2 regions of the Vibrio sp. TH_r3 genome follow, and region 2 is predicted to be linked to the other one. Evidence: riboswitches for the same ligand, from Rfam matches in the RefSeq annotation. Region 2 holds a riboswitch; the other holds the start of a gene.

Region 1 (3,434 bases), on a different contig from region 2:
AATGCCAATTCAATGACTTATTATTTGACTGGTGACACGGAAAGCATTGATGGTGTACTTGACCGTGTACAACAACATTTTCCAACAGCAACGATTAAAGTTCAGGTTGTCGCGGTGATATCGGCTATTGGTTCACTTCTGGATACAAACCAAGCATTAGCAAGAGGAACCAATGCATTGATAGAAGAAGGTATTGATCCTGTCGCCTTGCAGTCATCAATGCGTAATGTAAGTGTTCAATATGTGGTAGAAGAAGATAAATATAAGCAAGCTATTTGTATTATTCATGATGCGCTATGCAATGATAACTCAACAAATGTTATGCTTAATGTTGCCTAGTTGTTTTAACAGCATTCGAAAATAGATCCATTGTTCTTGATAGACCTGATTATCAAAGGTCCACATAAAGCCCTATCGTTTAATACTCGATAGGGCTTTATTTATGTGAGAGAAGAACGAACAGATATATTGTTATTTTGGTTGGATTTTTTCTAATAGCACACCTGCTTCCATGTGGTGGGTGTAAGGGAATTGATCGAATAAAGCAAACCGCGTGACAGTATGAGTGGTAGATAGTAAGGCTAAATTTTCTTTGAGTGTTTCTGGGTTACAGGATATATACATGATACGTTCGTAACCTTGGACCATTTTACAAGTGTCTACATCCATACCTGACCGGGGTGGATCAACAAAAATAGTGTTGCAATTGTAACTTTGTAGATCGATATTTTCTTGTTTCAAACGTCTAAATTCTCGCTTACCTTCCATCGCTTCGGTAAAGTCTTCGGCTGACATTCTAATAATTTGCACGTTTTCTATTTGATTAGCTGCAATATTATATTGTGCTGACACAACGGATGGCTTGGCGAGTTCTGTTGCTAAAACACGTTCAAAGTTTTGTGCTAATGCCAGTGAAAAATTACCATTTCCACAATATAACTCTAACAAATCACCTGAACTGTTTTTAGTGCAATCAACGGCCCATTCCAACATTTTTTGAGCGACGATCCCGTTTGGTTGGGTAAAGCTATTTTCTACTTGTTGATAAATGTATGTCTGCCCGTGAACCTTTAGTTTTTCAACAACATAGTCTCTATCTAAAACGATTTTCATTTTGCGAGCACGACCAATGAGGTCAAGATGAAATCCCTTATCATTTAGTTGAGCTTTTAGATTTTTGGCTTCTTTCGTCCACGAGTCATCAAGTTGACGGTGATAGAGCAACGAAATAAGAATTTCACCACTTAAAGTGGAAAGAAAATCCACTTGGAACAGCTTTTTGCGTAAAACATCGTTAGTTTTAATTGATTCAAGTAGAACAGGCATAAGATCATTGATGATTTTGCTAGCTGTCGGAAAACTATCCACACGATATTTCTCGCGTGTTGCTTGATCAAACATAATGTAATAAAGATCGTCACCTTCATGCCAAACTCGAAATTCAGCCCTCATACGATAGTATTTTTCTGGAGACTCAAATACTTCTAATTCTGGCACATCGTATTCGGCAAACATTTTTTTAAGGCATTCAGCTTTCTCATTTAACTGTTGGTGATAGTGATTAGGATTAACGTTCAGGCTTGCCATAGATATACCATTAGATAGAAACAAAGGAGCGCAGATTTTATTCAATCTAGAGTGCTTGTCCAGCATTCATATGAATAAGTTTCATGCCAACCTTAAAATAATAGCACTAGACAATTAATATAATGATAATTAGTATCATTGCGAAACTGGTGAGGGTGGCATTCAGCCACTGCCTTAATAGGGAATCTGGTGAGACTCCAGAACTGACGCGCAGCGGTAAAAAAGAACGAACATCTAAGGTGAAAACCACACACTACGATATTCAATAGATGAATACGTGGGAAGTGAGATGCTAGGAGACCAAGTGATTTTTGGTCGTGCTTTTAAGTCCGAATACCTGCCAGTAGGTAAGTGAATACACACTTACTCAGATTTACGCGAATAGGGTTTACTTATGAACAAATCTATAATAGCGGCCACAGTGGCTTCGCTAGTCTCGGTTCCATCTTTATCTTTTGCACAATCTTCTTCTGATGTTGAAACCATGGTCGTTACTGCTAATCGGTTTGAGCAAGCTGAGTCCTCTACGTTTGAACCAATTTCGGTTGTCACTCGTGAAGATATAGAAGTGTCTCAAGCTAACTCATTGACTGATATTATTAAAAGGCTTCCAGGTGTAGAAGTCGCTCAAAATGGTGGCAGAGGTCACAATGCATCGGTTTATATTAGAGGTACTAATAGTGACCATGTCTTAATTCTTGTTGATGGTATTCGTATTGATAGTGCCGCAGGGGGCGTCGCTTTAAATAAATATCCAATAGGTTTAGTGGAGCGAGTCGAAGTTATTAGAGGTCCGGTCGCCGCTAAATATGGTTCTGATGCTATAGGTGGTGTTATCAATATCATTACTCGTTCTAATAGAGGGAATGAGAGGAAGCAAGTAACGGTTGGTATCGGTTCAAATTCCCAAAAGGAAAGTAATTTTTCTGTAAAAACAGACGTGAATGAAAATGGACACCTGCAAATAGCCGCGGGCTATGAAGAAACTGATGGTTACGATATTAAAGATGACGACTCTAGTATTGATTATGGGTTTGATTCAAAAAATGGAATGGTTGGATATGAACATATTTTTAATGACCATGTAACCTTTTATGGGTCAGCTACTTGGTTTGATAGTTTAGTTGAGTATGATTCTTATGGTTTAAACTATGGATCTTCTGAGAATGAAAGCTTTACGGGATTAATAGAATATAAAAACGAACAACTTGACTCGAGAATAAGCTTGAATCATCAGTTGACAGAAAATGCCGATTATTCATTAGGTGAAACAAAAGATACCGCAAGTACATTTGCTGAGATCACCATGACTCAGCTGCAATGGGCAAACCAATACCAGTATTCAGATCAAGTTACTATTTCTGGTGGTATAGAAGGAAGAAGAGAATCATTAGGAGATGATGCTATTAGTTATGGTTATGCACATAGTCTAGCGGGCGAAAGTAGAGATACAACAGGTATCTTTTTATCTGGTTCATTTATCGAAGGTGATTGGGGAATGGAAGCAAGCCTTCGTCATGATAAGCACGATGAATATGATTCATATACAACGTGGTCTTTAGCTACAGGTTACCAAATAGATGATAACCATAGAATAAGAGCGAGCTATGGCACAGCATTTAAAGCACCAACATATACTGATTTAACGACAACTCCAGATTTGAAAGAAGAAACATCCGATAATATAGAAATTGGAGTGTCTGGGGATTATTCGTTTTTCAATTGGAACTTGGCTGCTTATAAAAACGATGTGAAAAATTTGATTATTTGGTATCAATATCCGGAATATAATTGGTATTCTGATAATGTGGATGCAGAGATTAAAGGTGTCGAGTTAGATGTTAGTT
Region 2 (3,434 bases):
ACTACCGCGCATTTTGTACAATAAGCCATGCACTCTAAGGTTTTCTGTTAACGTAAGTTCTTTATCAAGGTTATTATGTTGTGGAACTACTCCTATCATTTTTTTCAACGCTAGGCGGCTCGGATCATACTGTTCATTCTGGTAAAGAATATGGCCCGAACTCGGTTCCAATAAACCGGTTAACATTTTTATGATGGTGGTTTTCCCTGCGCCATTTGGACCAAGAAAAGCACATATCTCACCTTGCTGAATAACAAAATCCACCTCATCAACAGCCATGCTGTTACCAAACGAGCGTGACAATGCCTTAACTTCTATGAGCACATTATTTGCAATAGTGCTGTTGTCTATAACATTGTTGTCTATAACATGGCTTTTTATAACATTATGCTCGATAACGTTATTTTCTATAGAGTGAGCAGTAGAACAACCGAGTGAGTGATTCATCTTTACTATTACTCCAATTCAATGCCGGCATCTTTTGCCGCATCTTGAAGGTGACGTAAATAAATTGCTTGAATCGTTTGTTTGCTGCCCAAACCTTCTAAAACTGGAATCACATTAATATTATTTGTTGATAACATGACCTTCCAAGAGTCATCTTCGTCGCCTGCCATATCATTAGTTGCATGATCACCAGCAACAACCATTAGTGGTTTAATAGTGACATTGGTAATCTGATCGGCTTGTATTTTCTCCAACAACATATCGAAACCAGGAAAACCTTCTACCAAGCCAACATAACTGTTCACTTGTGGATACATGGTATTTAATCGCTGCTCTAATTCAGCATACAAACCGGTAGATAAATGCTCGTTACCATGTCCCATGTAAACTAAAGCAGAGTCATTTTTTTCTGCTAAAGCAATATCGTCGGCTAATGCACTAGCAAGAACATCAAGATCAGCCTGATATTCATAATGATGTCCCCAAGTACCCATTAAAGGACGACCGATAGCGATATGGTTAAAAGGTTTCCATTTTTCTTTAATTGTTTCAATCGAAGCCAATGCATCCACATACGCCTTTAAATCAATAAATTCTTCACCATGAGACAGAAGCGTGGTTTGGACAACAATATTTTTATAGCCTTCATTTTGCAGGTCAGCCAAGGTACCCAATACATTTTTAACGCTATAAAAATGCTCTGGTACCTGTGGGTGAGCACGTTTATATTCTTCATCATTTTGACGTGCATGCCATTTCTTTCGAATAATATTAGAAGTGAAAGCAAAGCGAACGGGCGTATTAGGATAGGCCGATTCAATATGCTTCTCTATCGCAATTAATGAATTAACTGCACTGTCATAAGAGGTTCCAAAAGCAGCCAATACAATTGCTGATTTGTGAGTATTCATTTTGTTTCCTGCGGTATTAGTAACATTATCATCAGACGCAACTGAAGACATGCTGACTATTGACGGCACGACGGCTAGTAGCAAAAATTTCCTGATCAAATGGCGAAAGTTGGTTGAACATTTCATAATTCTATTTCCAAAATTTTATACCGACCCAAAGGCTGGTTGAATAAAAAATGGCGATAGGGAGGAAGAGAGAATTGGTTATTGTATAAATAACGAATAAACGTCGAGACACCCGCTCGCATGCTTGTTATCCCGTTAGGCAGGTATCCTGGCTTATGGGTCAACACATAACAGCTCCTTCCCAGACAAAGTCCAGTGGTTCATTGCTATTAGCTCGCCAAACACAGTTGCGGGTACAGCCCAAGCTTCTACTTGGTTCCCTTTTAAAGAATAAAGTGAACTTTATTCTCACCTAATGGAATAGTGATATTGCCTGTTTTTGTAAAAAAATTTTTGTTTAAAATCAATAAATCAGTTATTGATTGCTTAGTTAAATCAAGTGATTAAATAAATCAATTGATCGGTTAATTAAAATAGTTGATGTTGCTTTTAATCGGCATAACGCCATTTTTTCTGCTACGCCGATTAAACGATAACGCTATTAAAGCGCTTGTTTATAAAGAGCTAAAACTTCGGCTTCATTTGGTTGTCTTGGGTTACCAGGAAGACAAGGATCTTGCATCGCTTTATCAATCCAACCAGCTAGATCAGACTCTGTGATTCCTAATTCAGCAAACCCACTTGGGATACCGACTCTTTCAGATAACTTACAAATTAGCTCAACCGCTAAATCAGCGGCTTGCTTATCATTTAGATCAAACGTAGCGCCACCCATCACCTCAGCCACTGCACGAAATGGTTCAGGACAAAGCTCCGCATTAAACTTGCATACGACTGGTAACAGTATTGCGTTACAGACACCATGAGGTAAATTATGCGTTGCTCCTGGCTGATGAGCCATAGCATGGACTAGGCCCAGTCCTGCGCTATTAAAGGCCATACCCGCTAGAAACTGAGCACACGCCAAGTTATCTCGCGCTGATAGGTTTTTGCCATCGTCTACAGCAACCGGTAACCATTTGGTGATTAATCTTATTGCTTCTAAAGCCGTCGGCTTGGTTAAAGTATGAGAGCCAGGCGTGACATAAGCTTCAACTGCATGAGTTAGTGCATCCATACCTGTTGCTGCGGTTACACCGGAGGGTAAATCGACCATCAGCGTCGGATCATTAACCGCGATATCCGGAATTTGTTTACTATCAATGATAACCATTTTGACTTGATTATCTTCATCGGTAATAACGGAATTAGAAGTCATTTCAGCAGCGGTTCCTGCCGTTGTATTAATAGCGATAAAGAAGGCACCTGGATTTTTTACCATCCCTACCCCATTGAAATCACAAATATCGCCTTCATTTGACGCCATAACTCGAATAGCTTTGGCGCAATCCACTGGGCTTCCGCCACCAACGGCAATAAAGCAGTCACACTGTGATTCTATATATTGACTTAAACCACGTCTTACCAATGACGCAGTAGGATTTGGTGTGACTTGGTCAAAAACAACATAGTCAATTGAATATCGCTTTAACTCTTGAAATAGTTTATCTAACAAGCCTAATTGAACTAAATTCGCATCGGTAACAATCAGTGCTTTTTTAACAGGTTGTTTATCGAGTTCGGCAACAGAATCTTCAACCGCTCCAACACCAGAAAAACTCAATTTTGGTAAATTCAACGCAAATGACATACAAATTCCTTACTTAATCGATCATTTGCAAACATTATAAAAACAGATCAAATAAATACTGAGTCGTCGCTATAAAAAAACTGTAGAACACAATTTTTTATTATAAGTGGACAATTTATTTTTATAAAAACAACAGGTATTAGTGAGCAATATAGGAAATAAATGCCATTACATAGCATAATACTTCAGCAGCCATTCTGACGACATCTACAGAGATTTTTTTATTTATAAAACAATGAGTTCTAATCAAAGAAAACAAAGCCACTCTAATTAAAAAAGTCGCTAACAATAGAAAAAAGCTCAATTTAGAATCCAAGCTT

Evidence for each region. A riboswitch is a leader RNA that binds a small molecule or an ion and turns the genes downstream of it on or off. The one in region 2 is predicted to bind cobalamin.
Region 1: another riboswitch for cobalamin. It lies ahead of R3X26_RS18500 (TonB-dependent receptor domain-containing protein); the one in region 2 lies ahead of R3X26_RS04635 (sirohydrochlorin cobaltochelatase).

Annotation. Positions count from the first base shown of each region.
Region 1 covers NZ_JAWMPW010000047.1:3,907-7,340, forward strand. Annotated here, with positions in the region: gene R3X26_RS18490 (aspartate kinase) at 1-339, shown strand, start outside; gene trmA (tRNA (uridine(54)-C5)-methyltransferase TrmA) at 472-1,587, opposite strand; cobalamin riboswitch at 1,718-1,947, shown strand; gene R3X26_RS18500 (TonB-dependent receptor domain-containing protein) at 1,982-3,434, shown strand, end outside.
Region 2 covers NZ_JAWMPW010000003.1:125,529-128,962, reverse strand. Annotated here, with positions in the region: gene R3X26_RS04640 (ABC transporter ATP-binding protein) at 1-447, opposite strand, end outside; gene R3X26_RS04635 (sirohydrochlorin cobaltochelatase) at 456-1,484, opposite strand; cobalamin riboswitch at 1,605-1,795, opposite strand; gene fucO (lactaldehyde reductase) at 1,966-3,114, opposite strand; gene R3X26_RS04625 (hypothetical protein) at 3,254-3,434, opposite strand, start outside.